3 regions of the Marinagarivorans cellulosilyticus genome follow, and region 2 is predicted to be linked to each of the others. Evidence: predicted binding sites of a transcription regulator. Region 2 holds the regulator's gene; each other region holds the start of a gene.
The links. Region 2 encodes LexA, which represses DNA repair genes until DNA is damaged. Its sites were predicted from a motif close to ACTGTNTNTANANACAGT; they were not measured.
Positions count from the first base shown of each region.

Region 1: the regulator LexA is predicted to act here: its motif matches at 2,607-2,624, upstream of ruvC (crossover junction endodeoxyribonuclease RuvC).
Region 3: the regulator LexA is predicted to act here: its motif matches at 3,508-3,525, upstream of MARGE09_RS17485 (DUF3127 domain-containing protein).

Region 1 covers NZ_AP023086.1:4,172,656-4,179,041, forward strand. Annotated here, with positions in the region: gene tolQ (protein TolQ) at 1-210, opposite strand, end outside; gene ruvB (Holliday junction branch migration DNA helicase RuvB) at 327-1,391, opposite strand; gene ruvA (Holliday junction branch migration protein RuvA) at 1,471-2,082, opposite strand; gene ruvC (crossover junction endodeoxyribonuclease RuvC) at 2,079-2,600, opposite strand; gene MARGE09_RS17100 (fumarate hydratase) at 2,817-4,337, shown strand; gene MARGE09_RS17105 (4a-hydroxytetrahydrobiopterin dehydratase) at 4,416-4,775, shown strand; gene MARGE09_RS17110 (hypothetical protein) at 4,768-4,953, shown strand; gene MARGE09_RS17115 (GNAT family N-acetyltransferase) at 4,962-5,468, opposite strand; gene MARGE09_RS17120 (AgmX/PglI C-terminal domain-containing protein) at 5,542-6,386, opposite strand, start outside.
Region 2 covers NZ_AP023086.1:3,898,198-3,904,583, reverse strand. Annotated here, with positions in the region: gene MARGE09_RS15800 (hypothetical protein) at 1-108, shown strand, start outside; gene MARGE09_RS15795 (YajD family HNH nuclease) at 239-610, shown strand; gene MARGE09_RS15790 (hypothetical protein) at 734-1,165, opposite strand; gene lexA (transcriptional repressor LexA) at 1,170-1,772, opposite strand; gene MARGE09_RS15780 (D-alanyl-D-alanine carboxypeptidase family protein) at 2,001-3,164, shown strand; gene MARGE09_RS15775 (YbeD family protein) at 3,161-3,433, shown strand; gene lipB (lipoyl(octanoyl) transferase LipB) at 3,475-4,131, shown strand; gene lipA (lipoyl synthase) at 4,180-5,157, shown strand; gene MARGE09_RS15760 (GNAT family N-acetyltransferase) at 5,158-5,691, shown strand; gene MARGE09_RS15755 (hypothetical protein) at 5,705-5,866, opposite strand; gene MARGE09_RS15750 (CTP synthase) at 5,965-6,386, shown strand, end outside.
Region 3 covers NZ_AP023086.1:4,253,460-4,259,845, reverse strand. Annotated here, with positions in the region: gene MARGE09_RS17505 (ArsJ-associated glyceraldehyde-3-phosphate dehydrogenase) at 1-908, opposite strand, end outside; gene murI (glutamate racemase) at 983-1,831, opposite strand; gene MARGE09_RS17495 (DUF2489 domain-containing protein) at 1,958-2,452, shown strand; gene MARGE09_RS17490 (hypothetical protein) at 2,577-3,506, opposite strand; gene MARGE09_RS17485 (DUF3127 domain-containing protein) at 3,703-4,110, shown strand; gene MARGE09_RS17480 (hypothetical protein) at 4,274-4,717, opposite strand; gene MARGE09_RS17475 (SAM-dependent methyltransferase) at 4,758-5,726, opposite strand; gene MARGE09_RS17470 (AraC family transcriptional regulator) at 5,897-6,386, opposite strand, start outside.

The sequences.
Region 1 (6,386 bases), 270 kb from region 2:
ACGATAAAGCTGAGCTAAGTCGCCTCCCGACCAAAAGCTTTTTTCAAAACGAGAAAAACTGGCACTAGCACGCGAGTGGTAAACAAAGCGCTGAACAATCATTACCCACGAAACAACTGAGGCGGCAAAAAGTACAAACATAACCAACATAACCACAGGGCCAGCATCGGCCACCAGGTCAAAAATAGAAAGAGATTCGCTTGGAGTCATAAAATGTTTCGTAAACCCAGTAGTTAGCAAGATGATAGAGTATTGGCAAACAATGTGAGCACTATAGATTGTCCCACTCTGAACGCAAGAGCCATTAAAAATTCCACAAAACTTATTTAGCCCTCTAAGCCAGGCAAAGCATCTTGCTTCATGCTGGCCGGAGCCGTCAATCCGAAATGATCGTATACTTTTTGCGTGGCCACTCGACCACGCGGCGTACGCATTAGGTAGCCTTGCTGAATCAAATAAGGCTCTAGAACATCCTCAATGGTGTCTCGCTCTTCACTGATTGCGGCTGCAAGGCTATCCACTCCAACGGGACCACCGCCAAACTTATCAACCAGTGCCATTAACAAGCGGCGATCCATATGGTCGAAACCCAGCGCATCGACATTCAGCATATTAAGTGCCTTATCAGCAACATCGGCCGTCACAACACCATCGGCTTTAACCTCCGCATAATCACGCACGCGGCGTAACAGGCGATTGGCTATTCGCGGGGTCCCTCGAGCACGACGGGCAACCTCCTCCGCCCCTAGCGCTTCAATGCCAACGCCCATCAAACTGGCTGAGCGAGTCACAATATGAGTAAGATCGGCCAAGCTGTAAAATTCTAAGCGCTGGACAATCCCAAAGCGATCGCGCAGCGGCGAGGTTAGCAAGCCCGCGCGCGTCGTTGCACCAATGAGTGTAAATGGCGGCAAATCTAATTTAATCGAGCGCGCTGCAGGGCCTTCACCAATCATAATGTCCAACTGGTAATCTTCCATTGCGGGGTAAAGCACCTCCTCAATCATAGGGCTAAGACGATGAATTTCATCAATAAACAGTACATCGCCCGCATCGAGGTTGGTCATTATCGCAGCTAAATCACCGGCTTTTTCCAGCACGGGGCCAGAGGTGCTTTTGAGGGAAACGCCCATTTCATTGGCAATAATATTAGCCAATGTAGTTTTACCTAAACCTGGCGGACCAAAAATCAAACAGTGATCCAACGCCTCGGCCCGTGCCTTAGCCGCACCAATAAATATTTCCATTTGCTCGCGCACATGCGGCTGACCAATATAATCAGCCAGCATTTTAGGGCGAATAGCGCGATCAACCTGCTCTTCTTTGCCCTGCGCGGCCGGCTGGATAATACGCTCTTGCGCTACCGGTTTCAGGTTGTCGGGTTCTATCATGCAAGTTTTACTTCTTAATTAATAAAAGGCGCCGCTAGACCTAAGCCATGCAGCAAACCAAATGACATCGCAAGGCGGGCTAAGCCCCAGGCAACATACTGCGCAACGCTAAGCGAATCAATTCTTCACTGCGTGTAACCTCGTTAGTTTTAAGTACGCGGGCAATGGCTTTAGTGGCTTCTGCCGGTTTATAGCCCAGCGCAATCATTGCGCTTTCTGCCTCAGCCAGTATATCGCCATTCGCGGCTACAGCCTCGTTATTGTCTCCAGCAGCGCCTGCGGGCAACTGCCAATCTTTGACGCGGTCTCGCATTTCAATCACCAAGCGCTCTGCAGTTTTTTTGCCTACACCGGGAATTTTTGTGAGTGCCGTGACGTTATCGTTAAGGATTGCAGCAACGACTTCGTTGGGCTCCATGCTCGATAAAACTGCCAAGCCCATTTTAGGCCCAACCCCGCTTACTTTGATCAGCTGGCGAAATAAACTGCGCTCTTGCTGGCTAGAAAAGCCAAACAGCTGATGGGCATTTTCGCTAATAGACAAATGTGTATGCAAAACTGCCACACCCGTTTCAGGCAGGTTATAAAATGTACTCATCGGCGCAAGTACTTCGTAGCCAACCCCCATAACATCCAACAATATCATTGGTGGCTGCTTTTCGAGCACTTCCCCTTTTAAACGCCCAATCATACTAATCGCCCCCTTCGAAATTGACGCGCACCGGCGGTACGCACTAAATAATGCTGTGTATTTGCATGGCACAACGCTACAGCTAATGCATCGGCGGCATCTTCTTGCGGCGTTCCCTCCAGTTTCAGGAGCGACTTAATCATATGCTGCACCTGAGTTTTATCGGCCGCGCCAGTGCCAACAACCGCCTGTTTGACCTTGCGCGCCTCGTACTCTGATACCGGCAAATCATGAAAACAAGCGGCTACTATAGCCGCGCCACGAGCCTGCCCGAGCTTTAATGCTGAACTGGCGTTGGAGGCCATAAAAACTTGCTCGATTGCGAACTCCTGCGGCTGATAGTGCTCGATAATTTCAACAACACTATCGAAAATCACCTTAAGGCGTTCAGGTAAGGCAAGCTCTGCTTGAATGCGAATGACCCCACTGGTGACATAGCAAGGTTTACCATTAAGGTAATCAATAATACCGTAACCCGTTTTACGCGAGCCTGGGTCAATTCCTAAAATAAGCGCCATTAAAAACCTGTATGTAATTACAGTAAAGCCGCACTTTGCCAACTCTAAGGTCGCAGGTCAAGGCAATGCGTTAAAAGCTTTTACCTGAATACCGCCTATAAATATTAGCAACTGCCAATAACTTAACCCGCTTTTGCCTTAACTGCCTTTAGTCGCGAACGTTGAGTGTGTAGAATTACGCGTTACACGCCCAATTCTGCCGACACGAGACAACACATGCGTACAGTGATTAAGCAAGAAGACATCATCGCCAGCGTAGCCGATGCATTGCAATATATCTCTTATTACCACCCCAAAGACTTTATCGATGCCATGCACGCGGCCTACCAAAAAGAGCAAAGCCAAGCCGCCAAAGACGCCATCGCCCAAATTTTAATTAACTCCCGCATGTGCGCGCAGGGGCACCGCCCCATTTGCCAAGATACAGGCATTGTGACCATCTTCGTAGAAGTTGGCATGAATGTGACGATAGAGGGCGATATGGCGCTCGAAGACATGCTAAACCAAGGCGTGAGCGAGGCTTACCAACACCCAGACAATGTGTTGCGTGCAAGTATTCTTGCCGACCCTGATGGCGCCAGAAAAAACACCGGCGACAATACCCCTGCCATTATTCATTACAAAATAGTCCCAGGGGACACTATAGACATTCACGTGGCCGCTAAAGGTGGTGGCTCTGAGGCAAAGTCTAAATTTGCCATGCTTAACCCCTCGGATTCCATTGTTGACTGGGTATTAAAAACCGTACCGCAAATGGGCGCGGGCTGGTGCCCACCGGGCATGCTTGGCATAGGTATTGGCGGTACCGCCGAAAAAGCCATGCTGCTCGCAAAAGAGTCCCTCCTGGAGCCCATCAACATTCAAGAGCTTATTGATAAAGGCGCCGAAACTCGCTCTGAAGAATTGCGTATTGAGCTATACGACAAGATTAATCAACTCGGTATTGGCGCTCAGGGTTTAGGCGGCCTTACCACCGTGCTAGACATCAAGGTTAAAGACTACCCCACTCACGCAGCCAACAAAGCGATTGCTTTAATCCCTAACTGCGCAGCAACTCGGCACACCCATTTTGTTTTGAATGGCAGCGGCCCTGCCAGCCAAACCCCACCAGCATTAGAAGATTGGCCCGAAATAAGTTGGGAAGTTGGCGACACTGTGCGCCGCGTTAATTTAGACGCGGTAACACCCGCCGATGTGCAAACATGGAAAAGCGGAGAAACCGTATTACTTAACGGTAAACTGCTAACAGGCCGTGATGCCGCCCATAAGCGCATGGTCGACATGATCAGCAAGGGCGAAGAGCTACCGGTAGATTTAAAGGGCCGCTTTATTTATTACGTAGGTCCTGTGGACCCCGTGCGTGAAGAAGTAGTTGGCCCCGCAGGCCCCACAACCGCAACTCGCATGGACAAATTCACCCGCACCGTAATCGAAAAAACAGGCTTACTGGGCATGGTCGGCAAAGCCGAGCGCGGTGATGCAGCCATTGAGGCCATCAAAGATAACAAAGCGGTTTACTTAATGGCCGTTGGCGGCGCAGCGTACTTGGTCTCTAAGGCGATTACCCACGCTAAAGTTGTCGGTTTTGATGATTTAGGCATGGAGGCTATTTACGAGTTTGAAGTAAAAGATATGCCAGTAACCGTTGCCGTTGATAGCACAGGCGATTCGGCACATAAAACGGGGCCCAAAATCTGGCAAGCTAAAATTGCCGAGCAAACCCTCACCATCAAATAATATAGCCAGCAGGCAAGACGGCTTTACTTGAGCTTAACGCCCACAAGTTAAAGCCGAAGCCAGCACTTAGAGGTATATATGAGCAACCTTGCAAAACAAGAGTGTCAGGCCTGCCAAGTAGGTGCTACACCTTTAGCCGGCGCAGAATTAACACAAGCATTGCAAGAGCTGCCCGACTGGGAACTACAATCCAACCCCCAAAAATCCAACCCCCAGCCTATGCTTGTGCGCCACTATGCGTTTAAAGACTTTACTGCTGCGCTACGCTTTGCCAATACAATCGGCACCCTTGCAGATAAGCACAACCACCATCCGCGCATAATGATTGAATGGGGTAAACTCACAGTGCAGTGGTGGACGCATAAAATTAACAACGTCCATCTGACTGACGCTATTTTAGCGGCTAAAACAGACGAATTATTCAGCTCGCATGAGTAATATTTTAGAGTTTAAGCGGCCAAAACCCAGCGATAAACACAAGGGCAAAACTCTGTGCAAAAATGGGTTTCATAAATGGAAAGTAGTCACAGAAAAGAAATTTGATGTTAAACAAGGAAAACTTGTAACGCTATATCGCTGTAGCCGTTGCGGGCAAGAAAAAAACACCGCACATTGACGTTTTCGCTACTGGTAATACATCAAATCAACAGGCTCGCCATAATACGATAATCGCTGGGAATGGACCCACCCCAAGCGTTCATAAAACGGCCTATGATTCGGCGTAAACAAATGCATTCGCTTAATTCCCATTTCATCAACGGCAACCTTAACCGCGTATTTAACCAGCGCCGTCGCAATACCTTGCTGACGGTATTCCGGCAAGACAAATACGCTTGCAAGCCAAGGCGACAGCATCGGTTGATTGTCCATATCGTGCAAATCTAGCGCGGCAGTACCCACCGGTAAAGCTTCGCCATTTAGCGCAACAAATAGCTTGGGGGTAAAAGAATCAGTCCCCTGTGCATTGGTGGAAACCTTAAGGTAAGCCGACATTTTCTTAATACGAGCAGGCAAGGCTTGCCCTGGGTTCAAGTGCGCCCACTCGGCATGGTGCCAATGCGCCACTATAGGAATAAGCTTAGGCGCATCACAGACATCGATTATTTTAACGTCGGGTTTATTCATATTCATCACAAGGCGCACCATTGTACGGCCACAAAAAAGCCCGCACGGATTGCTCCGGCGGGCTTTTATACTTACGATCCTAATAGGGCAAGAAGTTAAACGTATGCCTTAGTGTTGTCTTAAGCACATCATCGGCACCAAAATTAATGCCGCGCAACCTAGCACTTAACTTACGCTCGAGCTTTTTATCACCCAAATCACTGGATATAATTTTAACACTAGAGACATTACCCGCCGGCTCAATCACTAACTCAAAGACCACTTTCCCCTCAAGGGTGGGATCTTCATCCAACGCACGCTGGTATAAACCAAAAATACTGGCCTTATTGGCATCGATTGTTTGCGCCATGGCAACTTTACTGCGCGTACCTTTAACCGCCTCAGCGTCACTGGCTCGCTCTTCAGCAGCAGCGGCACTCACTTCAGTTAACTTACTATCAACCGCTGTTGTCTCACGGCCAGAAAGCGCCGCGCCGCCAGTATCAGTGCTTAGCGCAGCGGTATTAACCCCACCACTCATTGTTTGGGCACCGCTGTTAATCAAGTTTCGATTAACCGCTGCAGCCTTTCCTTGCGCCCGGGTCACCTGTTGCGTTTTAACATCACTCACATCAAGCGTATCGCGCATAGCGCTCAAGTCGTCTGCAAAGGCAAGTACCCCACTCTTTTTCGCCGTTTCCTGTGCCTTTTTCAGTTTTACAGGGTCTGGCGCTTTTTTAGGCTTGGGCTCTTCCTTTTTAGGCTTTGGCTTAGGCTCTTCTTTCTTAGGTTTAGGTTCTTCCTTTTTGGGCTCTTCTTTTTTCGGCTCAGGTTTTGGCTTAGGCTTTGGCGGAGGAGGCTTAGGCAGCTCCTTTTTTTCCAATACAACCCGTGCCAATTGAGGCGGTAATTTAGCGCGTTCTTCGCGAGTTTTTTCCGGCAAAT
Region 2 (6,386 bases):
GTACAAGTGAATGTAGCCGGGCGAATAAATGTAACTACCGCAAACCAAGCAAACCCCCAGCTGTATGTCGATAATGTCGAGCAGCTAGAGTTTAGTGTTGGCGAATAATATTTATGTTTACTTTGTGGCTGCTTTTGTTTGCAGGGGGTAGTGTTTGATCTTGATATTGGGCCTGCATGCTTGTGATTGTGAGCAAAAGCTTTTGGCGTGAGGCCTACTTTTTACTTTAGGATTTATTATGTCAGTGACACCGACCAGTAAGCTGGATCGCATTCTTGCGGAGCAGCGCGAATATATTGCAACTCGTGAAAAGGGGTACCGTGAGCGAGCATTAAAAATGTACCCTTGGGTGTGTGGCCGATGTACCCGCGAGTTTAACCATAAAAACTTGCGGGAGCTAACGGTGCACCATCGGGATCATAATCACGATAATAATCCTTCTGATGGCAGTAATTGGGAGCTACTTTGTGTGTATTGCCATGATGAAGAGCATACTAAGTTTTCTAACCAAATTATTTATGGCAGCCGAAAATCTGCGGAGGTTGCGCCCGCCACTTTTAATCCTTTTGCTGATTTAAAAGCTCAAATGGAAAAAAGCAAAAAAGAATAATGTCTGTTGTTGAGGGGTAGGGTGGGGAAATAAAAAAACTCCGTTTTTCCGCAGCTGAATGGCGTACAGCTGCGGAAAAACGGAGGGTCGAGGAGGAGAGGTTGAGCTAAGCTTGCTGCAATTTTATTGGGGGCGAATAATTAAGGCGCTGCAATCGCCAGCGTAAGCGGCATTTTCTAACCAAGGGAACAGCTTGCTGCTAAAGCCTTGGCAGTGGGCCACTACGGTATGGCTGGTGCCGGCATTTAAGGCATCTTGCATTAGTTGAGGTATGTCGGCTTCGCGTTTGGGGTGTAAAATTCTAAGGCCCATTACATCGAAGTTAAACTGCGCAAGCGCCTCGCGGCTAATTAGCATTGGGCATATCCATGTGAGCCAACGCCCGTTATGGCCATCAGTTTTATGTTGATGGCTAAGGTGGGCCAGCATGGCAAAGGTTAGATCGCCTTGCGGATTGTTGCCTGCCAATATTATCTCGCTAACCTTAGAGGGCCGGTTGGCTGCGGCATCTGCGGTATTGTATTGGCTTGGTTGCTGCAAAGAGAGAGCTTGCATAGTTTTATCCTCGGCGAATAACGCCAACGCTAATGCCTTCGATAGAAAAACTGCTATCGCGTAAATCTACTTCAATAACATCAAAGTCTTCATTTTCGGGGAATAGTTGTACCAGTGCGCGGTTGCCTTCGCGGCGATAGCGCTTGACCGTTACTTCGTCTTCCACGCGCGCCACGACTATGTCGTTATTTTTGGCGGTTTTAGATTCGCGAACAGCCAGTAAATCGCCGTCAAGGATACCGGCGTCTTTCATGCTCATGCCGCGTACTTCCAGCAGATAGTCCGCAGACGGGTGGAAGAAGTTTTGCGGTATGGGCAAATAATCCTCGATGTGTGCGGTGGCCAAAATGGGGTTGCCTGCGGCAACGCGGCCTACAAGCGGTATGCCGCGGGCCTCTTCGGGTAGGCGGATGCCGCGAGAGGCGCCTTCGATAATTTCAATGGCGCCCTTTCGTGCTAGGGCCTTGATGTGCTCTTCAGCGGCATTGGCCGACTTAAAGCCCAAAATCTTCGCGAGCTCTACGCGAGTTGGGGGGCAGCCGGTGTCTTCCATATGCGATTTAATAACATCGAATACTTGCTGCTGTCTGGCGGTAAGTTTGGACATTTTGCCTCCAAAGGTAAAAGTACTGGTTGGCTGTACAGTATGTGATTATAAGCAGTAATTGCTGTAGTGCAAGCACCTTTTTCAGTGTAGTGGTTAAATTTGTGGGGCAGTGGGAGGTTGGTGCTTGCTTGTGCAGCCGTAAGGCTTTGGAGTTTGTTTAGGCAATGCTGCTATAATCGCGACTTTTGGCCACGGATAACTACTCTCATCATGATTTTTAAAACCAAGATGTACTGGTCCTTTGCGCAAGCAGTGCTGCTTGCGGGCGCATCGCAGCTGGCGATAGCGCGAGACATTATCATTCCCAAGCCTCCTCAGGTTGCGGCAAAAGCCTATATTCTTATCGATGCGCAAACAGGGCATGTGCTAATTGAGGAGCAAGCTGATTCTCAGTTGCCCCCAGCGAGCCTTACCAAAATAATGACAAGTTATATTGTCTCTGAGGAGGTGGCGCGCGGCGATTTAAGTGAGCAAGATAAGGTATATATCACCGACGATGCATGGCGCCGCGGCGGCACATCCAGTGGTGGTTCGACCATGTTCTTAAAGCCACGCACGGAGGTAGAGGTTATTGACCTTCTGCGCGGTGTCATTATTCAATCGGGCAATGATGCTTCTATTGCGCTAGCGCAACATATTGCCGGTAGTGAGGGTGCCTTTGCCGATGTAATGAATCAAACGGCCACCTTGCTTGGCATGCAAAATACGCACTTTAAAAATGCAACGGGCTGGCCGGCTGAGGGGCATTTAACAACGGCGCGGGATTTAGCCTTGTTGGCACAAGCCACCATTTACGACCACCCCGATCACTATGGCCTTTATGCTGAACAAAGCTTTACCTATAACGGCATTAAACAAGATAACCGCAATAGCTTGCTGTTTCGCGATAGTAGCGTAGATGGATTGAAAACCGGCCACACTGAAGCTGCAGGTTATTGTTTGGTGGCAACAGCAGACAAGGAAGGCATGCGTTTGATTTCTGTCGTGCTGGGCACGCGTTCTAAAGAAGCGCGTGCGGTGGAGTCGCAAAAGCTGCTGTCTTACGGTTTTCGTTATTACTCAACACATACTGCCATTAAAGGTCAGCAGCCATTACTTGATGAGCGCATTTGGCAGGGTTTGAATAAACAGGTGTCTTTAGGGGTGATAGATGACATCACCTTAACCATTCCGCGCGGTGCCAGTGACAAACTGGAAATGGTAACCACGGTTGACGACACCATTAAAGCCCCTGTTGCGGTTGGGCAGCCTTTGGGCACCCTAGCCATTACTTACGACGGCGAGACCCTATACCAAGGTAGCTTGGTTGCGCTTTATGATGTGGAGCAATCTGGTTTTTTTGCGCGTTTGTGGGATAGCTTGATGCTGTTTATCAATGGTTTGTTGTCATGAGTGAGCAAAATAATCCCCCGGTTATTGAGTTTCCTTGCCCTAATTACCCAGTCAAGATCATTGGTGATGCTTTTGAAGGTTATGAGGCAGCCGTGCTAGAGGTGGTTGCTCAGCACGCGCAGCTGTCGGCTGCGCCAAAGCCACTTAACCCCAGCCGCAATGGGCGCTTTGTTTCATTAACCGTGGCTATTATTGCGACAGGGGAGCCACAGTTAAAGGCGTTGCACGAAGCACTTAAAGGTTTAAGCTTCGTTAAGATGGTGATGTAGTCGTGGTTGATCAGGCTATTGTTGATGAAACCCCTTCGCTACTGACACCCATATTGGTGAAAGACCTTGGTGTTGCGCCTTATAAGGAAGTATGGGCTGCTATGCAAGCATTTACCAATGCGCGCGCAGAGGAGGATCCCGCACACCCGATATCTGACGAGCTATGGATTGTTGAGCATTTGCCCACCTACACTCAGGGGCAGGCCGGCAAGGCTGAGCATATTATCGGTGACCCGACGGCGCCGGTTGTGCAAACCGATAGGGGGGGGCAGGTGACTTACCATGGCCCAGGGCAGTTGGTGTTTTATCCGCTGCTGAATTTGCGGCGCAAGCAGCTGGGTGTGCGTGAGCTTGTCACCCATATTGAAAACAGTGTGATTGCGTGCTTGGCAAATTACGATGTGCAGGCGGCCGCCCGAGCGGATGCGCCAGGCGTTTATGTTGGCGATAAAAAAGTGGCTTCTTTGGGGTTGCGGGTGCGCCGCGGTTGTAGCTTTCACGGCGTGGCAATCAATATTGCTATGGATTTGACCCCCTTTGATGCCATTAACCCCTGTGGTTACCCTGCGTTAGAAATGGCGCAATTGATAGATTATGTTGACCAAACCCCCGCAGATTTAATTGCAGGAGCAAAAGCACGTTATGTAGAGTGCTTACTCACAGAGCTTAAGTGTGTGCTGGCGAATGAGCATGGCTAGCCGGCACTTCCCAGTGGCAATAATGGCGGCTGGATTTTTGAGGTAACTATGACCGAACATTTCGATCCTGTAAAACGTACCAGGCGCATAGCGCAAGGTGAGAAGCTGCGCGATGCCGATAAGGTAGAGCGCATTCCTGTAAAGGTGATTGCATCGGATGCGCCCCTGCGAAAGCCAGACTGGATTCGCGTTCGCATTCCGGCCTCGCAAGAGGTGCAGCGCATTAAATCGTTGTTGCGCAAAAGTAAATTGTCTACTGTATGCGAAGAGGCTAACTGCCCTAATTTGAGTGAATGTTTTAGTGGCGGTACCGCTACGTTCATGATTATGGGGGACATCTGCACCCGTCGTTGCCCTTTTTGTGATGTTGGCCATGGCAAGCCTAATGCGCTAGACCCTGCTGAGCCTAAAAATTTAGCCGGTGCCATAGCCGATATGGGCCTTAAATATGTCGTGATTACCTCGGTGGACCGTGACGACTTGCGCGATGGTGGTGCGGAGCATTTCGCGGCGTGTATTCGTGAGTCTCGTTTGTTATCGCCAAACTTGCAGGTAGAGGTTTTAACGCCTGATTTTCGTGGCCGTATGGATGTTGCGTTAGAAATATTGGCTGCTGAGCCGCCAGATGTGTTTAATCACAATTTGGAAACTGTGCCGCGCCTGTATCGCGAAGCCAGGCCTGGCGCCAATTACCAGTGGTCGCTCAAACTGCTGCAAAAATATAAAGCGCTGAAGCCAGATGTATTGACTAAATCGGGTTTGATGGTGGGTTTGGGGGAAACCAAAGAAGAAATTATGGATGTGTTAAAAACCATGCGTGAGCACGATATTGACATGCTGACTATAGGTCAATATTTGGCACCATCAAAAGATCACCTGCCTGTGCGGCGCTATGTGGAGCCAAGTGAGTTTGACGAGTATGCGGCCTATGCAAAAGAGTTGGGTTTTAAGCATGCGGCTTGTGGCCCGCTGGTTCGCTCTTCGTACCACGCCGATAAGCAGGCGCATGGAGAGGAGGTAAAATAATTGCCGGTTGTTGATTGGGATGGTATTTGCTTTGATCTGCGAGATCAGCCATCGCTAATCGATACGCTGTTGCTTTGGCTGCATGCCGAATGGCTTAAGCAGCGAAAAGATAGCTTAGAAAACCCCGCTGAAGCCTATGCTAAGCGGCGTGCGCAGCTTCAGGAGCACTTAAGTGGTGCGGCGGTACCTATGACTTTAGTCGCCAAAGAGTGTGAAACGCATAAGGCGCCGCCGTTAGGTTGCGTCAGCCTTACCCGCTTAAATAGCCGCAATACACGATTGGCTGAAGGCTTGTGGTTGAGCAACCTGTTTGTTACCCCTACTGCACGCGGTCGTGGCGTGGGGGATGCGTTGCTGCAAAGCGCAGAGCAAACCGCCTTACGCTTGGGTGAAACAGAGTTATACCTGTATACCGATATAGCGCGTAGTTACTATATCAGCAAAGGCTGGCAGGAATGCCTAATGTCTAAGTCGCATTCATCGGGTTCGTCTGTCGCCGTCTTTAAGAAGGTTATCCAAGCGTCTGGCGCCTAGTTCAACACAGTAATCACGATTTACTGCGGCAAATAATTGAGACAAAAGCCCAAATCTGGTAATCTGCCGCCCCATCCACGCGGGCGTCTTTAAGGGTGTTGGTTGGAACGGTTGGGATTGCACAAGGCGCAGGTATTCGGCTCGCCAGTTTTGTGTTTTCATCTGTTTGCAGCATAAATACTCTTCAATGATGGTTTGATCCTCTCAATTCGAATACCCGTTAATTTTCACGTTTAGAATGCCTCTAAACGATTGACTTTCACAAGGCGTCAAATGACACGATTTGTTTTTGTTACCGGTGGCGTGGTTTCGTCATTGGGTAAAGGTATTGCGTCTGCATCTTTAGCTGCAGTGCTTGAAGCGCGCGGTCTTAAAGTGACTATTTTAAAGCTAGACCCCTACATCAATGTCGACCCTGGCACTATGAGCCCGTTTCAGCACGGTGAGGTTTTTGTGACCGAAGACGGTGCCGAAACCGACCTTGATTTAGGCCATTACGAGCGTTTTATTCGCTCGAATATGTCGCGAAAGAACAACTTTACAACAGGCCGTGTTTACGAAACTGTGTTGCGCAAAGAGCGCCGTGGCGATTACTTGGGCGGTACCGTGCAAGTTATTCCGCACATTACTGATGAAATTAAGCGCCGCATTTTAGAAGGTGGCAATGGTTACGATGTGGCCATGGTGGAAATTGG
Region 3 (6,386 bases), 360 kb from region 2:
TTAATGACCATTGTCGATAACGCATCAACAATCACCGAACGCGGGTCGGTGCGGTAATCAATGCTGACTAATGGTTTTTCTTCGTAACCTAAAATGTCTTTTAATTCGCCTTGGGCGGCCTCGGCAAAAAGTGCATTGACGGTTTCTACGGTGGTGGCTTTGGCAAGCTCGAAAACGCAATCGGTCAGCGAGGCGTTAGCCAGCGGTACGCGCACGGCGTGGCCATTTAACCGGCCTTTAAGCTCTGGGAAAATTTCGGTAATGGCTGTGGCCGAACCCGTAGTTGTAGGAATTAAGCTCATGCCGCACGCGCGAGCGCGGCGCAGATCTTTATGAGGGGCATCAATAATTGTTTGGGTATTGGTGAGGTCGTGAATGGTAGTCATGGAGCCATGCACAATACCAAGCTTTTCGTGAATCACTTTAACCACAGGGGCCAAACAGTTTGTAGTACAAGAGGCCGCCGTTACAATGGCGTGCTCTGCAGGGTTAAATAATGTGTGGTTTACGCCCATTACCGCGTTCAAAATGCCTTCTTCTTTAACCGGGGCGGTAACAACAACGCGCTTAACGCCTTGTTTGGTATAGGCTTCTAGTAGGCTTTTTTGTCGCATTACGCCGCTGGCTTCAATCACTAAATCGCAATCTGACCAATCGGTATCGTTGATGGCGGCATTTTGAGAGCAGCGAATGCGGTGCTGGCCTACCGTTATCTCGCCGTCGGTGGCATTGGCTTCGTGCTGCCATTTGCCGTGAACAGAGTCGTAATTGAGCAAGTGGGCCAGTGTTGCTGCGCTGCCTGCTACATCGTTAATGCGTACAAAGCTCACTTCGGGCCAGTCGAAAGCGGCGCGCAATACTAAGCGCCCAATGCGGCCAAAGCCGTTAATACCTATTTTAATCGTCATAAATCAGTTCTTTTGGTCGAATGTTCAAGTCTTTGTGTTGGCTAGTGTGAATGTCTGTTATGACATTTTGGTGGCTATTTACAGCTATCGCTAAAAGCTAAAACATTATGGCTGGCAAACGTGTATGTGCCTTGCTGGGGGCCAATTTTAAACCTTAAGCGTTCATAATGCTCGGCCAGTTCGCCGCCAGTTGTAATTAATTGCAGCGGTGTGTTTACGCTTGAAAGCGGCGCGGCTTTAGCGCCTTCGCACAGTTGCATAACCCGGCGTGCTATAGCCTCACCTGAATCTACCCATTGAATGGGGTAGGGCGCGGCAGCGGTAAGTTCTTCGCGAAGTAACGGGAAGTGGGTGCAAGCTAGTACAACGGTGTCGAGGGTTTGGGTGGCATCCAGTGCCAATAAAGCATGCAGGGCACGGGTTATTGTGTGTTGGTCTACGGCGTTGCCCAACAGTTTGTTTTCGGCCTGAGCCACCAAGGCTGCGGCGCCGTATAAGTGAACACTTGTGTCTTGCGCATAATTCGCGATCAGTTGTGCGGTATAATCGCGCGCCACGGTTGCGGGTGTTGCCAGAATGCCAACGACATGGCTTTGCGATTGCTGCGCCGCGGGTTTTATAGCGGGTACAACGCCAACAAATGGAATGGCAAAGTGCTCGCGCAGCGGGCCCAGTGCCAGGGTGCTGGCGGTATTGCAGGCCACCACAACCAAATCGGGCTTTATGGCATTTATGCTGGCAGCTATAACCTGCACAATACGATCACTCAACCAAGCATCGTCTTTATCGCCATAGGGGAACTGGGCAGTATCGGCAATGTAGCTGCATTGCGTAACCCCAAGCCCTTGCGCTTGGGGGTGTTCGAACAGCTCTCGTACAATGCTCAAGCCGCCAAGGCCTGAGTCAAAAAAGGCAATGTGCATAGTGCGGTTGGGGTATCCAAAGTAGGTAGCCGGCAAATGTAACAATTTTAATGCTGTTTTGCAGGTAAAAGTGGCGCGCCGCTTAGCTAACTAAAATTATTTGTTGTTTTAAGGTGTTTGAAAAACATGTTTGAAAGTACATTACAGTCCGTTTTATTTATTGTTGGCGTAGTTATTATTTTGGCTTTGGTCGCCGTGGCGGGCTTTTTACATTGGCAACTGCATTTGCGCAAAAAGCGCGATGCTTTGTTATTGGCCGAGCAAGAAGCCAAAATCAGCAAAAATCGTGAAGACGCTATCAATAGCCTTCGTATTATTGGCAAAAGTTACATGGCCGAGCAGGTAGAGTTAGGCGAAGCCAGTATTCGCGTTAGCAACCTTATGGATTACCTTTCCCTAACGGAATCTCAACGCGCGCCATACCGCGTGTTTGACGAGGTAAACGCCAAAATTAAACACATCCCCATTTTACAAGCTTGGAAGGATTTGCCGGCTAAGGAAAAACGCGCACATTTAAAAGCCATCTACCGCGCCGAAAATGAATACAAAGACTTTGCCCGCGATGCCGCTAAAAGCTTGGCGAGCTTCGAAATCGTAGAGGCCACTTTTTATTCGGCTTAGTGTTTGGGGGGGAGCTATAACAGGAGCATACTGTTTTAAATTCTGGGCACAAAACGAGTACCCAGAAACACTATAAGAAAGATCGAAAAAGTCGAGCGCGTGCATTGTGCTTGGTCGGCAGGTACTACCGTGTAATGCAGAATGCAAAAGGTTGCGGAACCATTTTCTGACTACGCTCTTTTGTCATTGGCCCGCAATTAGCTTGCTCGTAAGTGGCGCTGGCCATAAACGATTGTATTTCCCCCATTGCGTTTTCTAATGTAACTTCAACCATTACCGTTGCAGCTGTTGGATAAATATAGCTATAGGTTACGCTGTTTTCCCAAATGCTTTCAGCGTTGCCAAAATCAACTCGTCGGGCCTGTTGAATATTCGATAGGAGATTTTTTTCGTAATTAATAGACTGTCGGTAAAAGGGCTTCTCATCGTGGGAGTCAAAATATAAAACCTGACTAACTTTGCCATTATCGTAGTGCCGCTGTGTTGTGGGTAACATAGCGGAAAAGTTGGGGAAGTCACTGTCACTATCGACCGTATCAAAGTCAGATGGCTCTGGGAAATTGGGGTCTAACTGTTCGTTCACACCACCCCAATCACCGAGTGTTAATCTGCTCAAACTCGAAGTGTCGCCCCAAGATTGAAATGTGTACAGTGTCATAAATCGCGATTCACTGTCTGGTTGTGTTTCCTGCGTGGCTTGCACTAGCGTGTGCTCAACAATATCCCAGTTGGAACTACTGGTATTAAAAAAACGGTAGCTATTAAACGACAATAAATTCTCTTCAGACGTTTCTGTAGGCGCGGCGCTATTGTCGATGGTGGGTTCGAGGTTAATTGAAGATATGTGCGAAATCTCATCGCTTTCATCATATTCAAACAAAGTAGTTCTATATTTTGTACTAATTTGCATACCATAAGGGCCACGCAACAGCCACCAATCGGCTGCAACTAGCCGCCAGCTTTGTTGAGGTGTCTCTGAGGGTGGTTGCGCCTCGTCCGAGCTGCATGCGCTTAGTCTGGCGCTGACCAGTAGCGTTGCTCCAATTTTATGCATTACTGTATTCCCTTAAAGAAAAAATGTTATTTTGAAGTATTACATTTTTCCGCTAACACCTGTAGCCGCTTACTCATTTTGTTTGCACAGCACTAGCCCTCTGCGCGTTAATTTTGCGCAAGCATGAGGGCTTGCTCTTCCTTATGCGTATGAAGATGGTAAAGTTCGCAACTCACAATTATTAGCGGGCAGCAGCATGTCGAAAACGTTTGAAATTCAAGGGCTCATTCACTCCATTGGGGAAACCACCGAGTACGGTAATAACGGTTTTACCAAAAGAGAGTTTGTTATTAAGCTTACAGGCGATGATGAGAACAGCGCGTACCCCAACCACATTGCCTTGGAATTAATCAAAGACAAATGCGCCCTTATCGACGGCTACAAAGAGGGGGATGAGCTTAAGGTGTCGTTCAGCCTTTCGGGTCGTTTGTGGTCCGGTGGTGGTAAGCCAGAGAAGTGCTTTACCAGTTTGCAGGCCTGGAGAATCGAGGCCGTAGGGGCTTCGCCTGCAGTTGCGCAGCCGGCGGCAGAGGAGGCTTTTGCTCCTGCGCCTACTACTAGCGCTTTTAACAGCACGGCGTTTGATGATGATATTCCTTTCTAACGATTACCATTAGTTAAAATGTAAGGTTTTGACTTGAAAGCCCCTACGCTAGGGGCTTTCAAGTTTTACAAGCGACAAATGACAAACAACAAATTAAAAGTGCAGCCCCTTGAGCATGTAGCCATTTGAACAGGGGCAGTGTCTACCCTCTAGTTTTTTTATCTTACCGTATTGCATACCCAACCCTCGCACAGATATAACCTGGCACTATGCCAAGCACCCCAAACATCGCGCCGCCTGCGATAACAGTAAGCAGATCTGTTATAAGCCGAGTATTGAGTATGAGGGCTGTGGCAGAGTTGATTTCTGCAAGTGTGCTCAGCCCTGAAACCAAGATAAATAATGCAGCAGTTGTGATGAAGCCCAGCATGGCCGAGAACCGTTGTAGTACTTTCCCTTGTCGCGCTCCGCGTTGGGTGTGTACAACGATAAAAGTGGTTACCGCTGGGATGATACCCACAATGGGGGAGAAGACTATAAATAGCATGCCCATGCTGGCGGCAGCTTTGGCTCCGCCCTCTAGCGCGATAAATGGAAAGGTGAGCAGTGCGAGGGTGCCACCGCCAGCTAGTGGCCCAAGTAGGGCGAAGGTGAAAAAAGCTTTCATGGTGTCTCCTTATTATTTATTGGGTGATAGATGGTTACCGCTAAGTTTGAGGTTTTTTGGCGCTAACGCAGTAATAGCCAAAACGCATACGGTTGCATGCAAGGGCAAGCCCCCACGCAGGCGCTAATAAGTGATGCCAGTGCTCTGGGTTGCGGTCGGCTTGCAGCAATAGTTGAGTGCCGTAGCGCAATACCATCCACGGGATGTAGAGTGCGGAGGGCAGCACTCGCCAGCTGAGGTCTTGAACGTGAATTTCCTCAAAGCCTGAGCTTTCCATTGCCTTGATAGTGGCTGTAAGCTCGGGGAAGTTGCCTAGCGCCCAGTGTTTACAGGTCTGCCGGTAGCATAGGTGTGTAATGGCATTCATTGGTGCAGTGGTTTTAATAAACCCATCGCATAGGGCTAATGTGCTGCCTGGTTTGAGCAGGCGATAGGCTTCGTTAATTAAGCTTTCTTTGTTGCTTTCGCTGCTGTGGCAGGCGCTTTCTATGGCATAAGCGCCATCGAAGCTCTCGTGGGGTAGGCCTGTTTGATGGTAGTTGGCAAGCACATAATGTAACTTGTGGTGTTGAGGTTGTTTAGCGCTGATCACTTGCGCCTCTTTAACTTGGTTGGCAGCAATGGTTACGCCGGTAATGTGCTTAATGGCCGGCAATTGAGCGGCAAAACGCATAGTGCCGCCAAGGCCGCAGCCCATGTCCAGTAGGCGATTACGCGACCCTTTAAGTTGCAAACTATTAATGACTTTGCGGTTGGTGTTTTCCAGCATGCTTTCTAAATTGAAGGGGTTGATACCCCATTCGTAAGTGCCGAAGTGCATATTGAGTTTTTGGCTCCAATCCCGGTAGCCGTCACTGGTTTGTGCATAGTAACTAGAGATGCGCTGAGCGTTTTGCTGTGCTGTGTTGGTGTCTGCTTGTTGCTTATTGCGGGTTTCTTTTGGCTGGCGCCAAGCTTGTTCGCTGGGGTTATTAACGCGCAAAAATTTAGGTAGATGTAAGTGAGTCATGTTGGCCTCCAATGCAAGATTTGAAGCCAGTGTAAGCGCAGCCAGTGGCAAAACCTTCCGAGTTGATCATTGACGAGCCAAAAACCGTTAAAAAAATAAAAAGCTATATATTACAGTGGGTTATATTTTTTCTGGATGATAATCTGGGAGTGTTTGAATGTAAAAAAGCGTTAGCTATGTTGTTTTCGGTATTGGCTTGGGGTTTGGTGGGTGGTTGTTTTGAAGGCCGCATAAAAGGTCGATTGGGAGTTAAACCCCACACTTAAACCGACCGATAACACGGAGGCGTTAGGTTCTGCGAGCAGCATTTTTTTGGCGGCATTTAGGCGGTGCAAACTAATGTAGCGCGATACGCTCATACCGAATTGGGTGTTCACTAATTCTGATGTTTGATGGTTGCTTAGCGATAATGCCTGGGCAAGCCTGCTAAGGTTAAGCGTGTCATCTTTGTAGAGCGCTTGCTCAATCATTAGGGCTTCAATTTTTTGGCCGAGATGCTCGCAATTCTCATTTTGCAGTGTGGATTTGGCATAGCTTTGGGCTACTAACTCCACGGCTTTTTGCAGTAAGTCGGGGTAGCGCATTAACATCCAAAGCAGCGATGCAAAGACGCAGGCACTGATGGCGGCATAAGTCATCACGTAGATCTGCTCGCCCCAC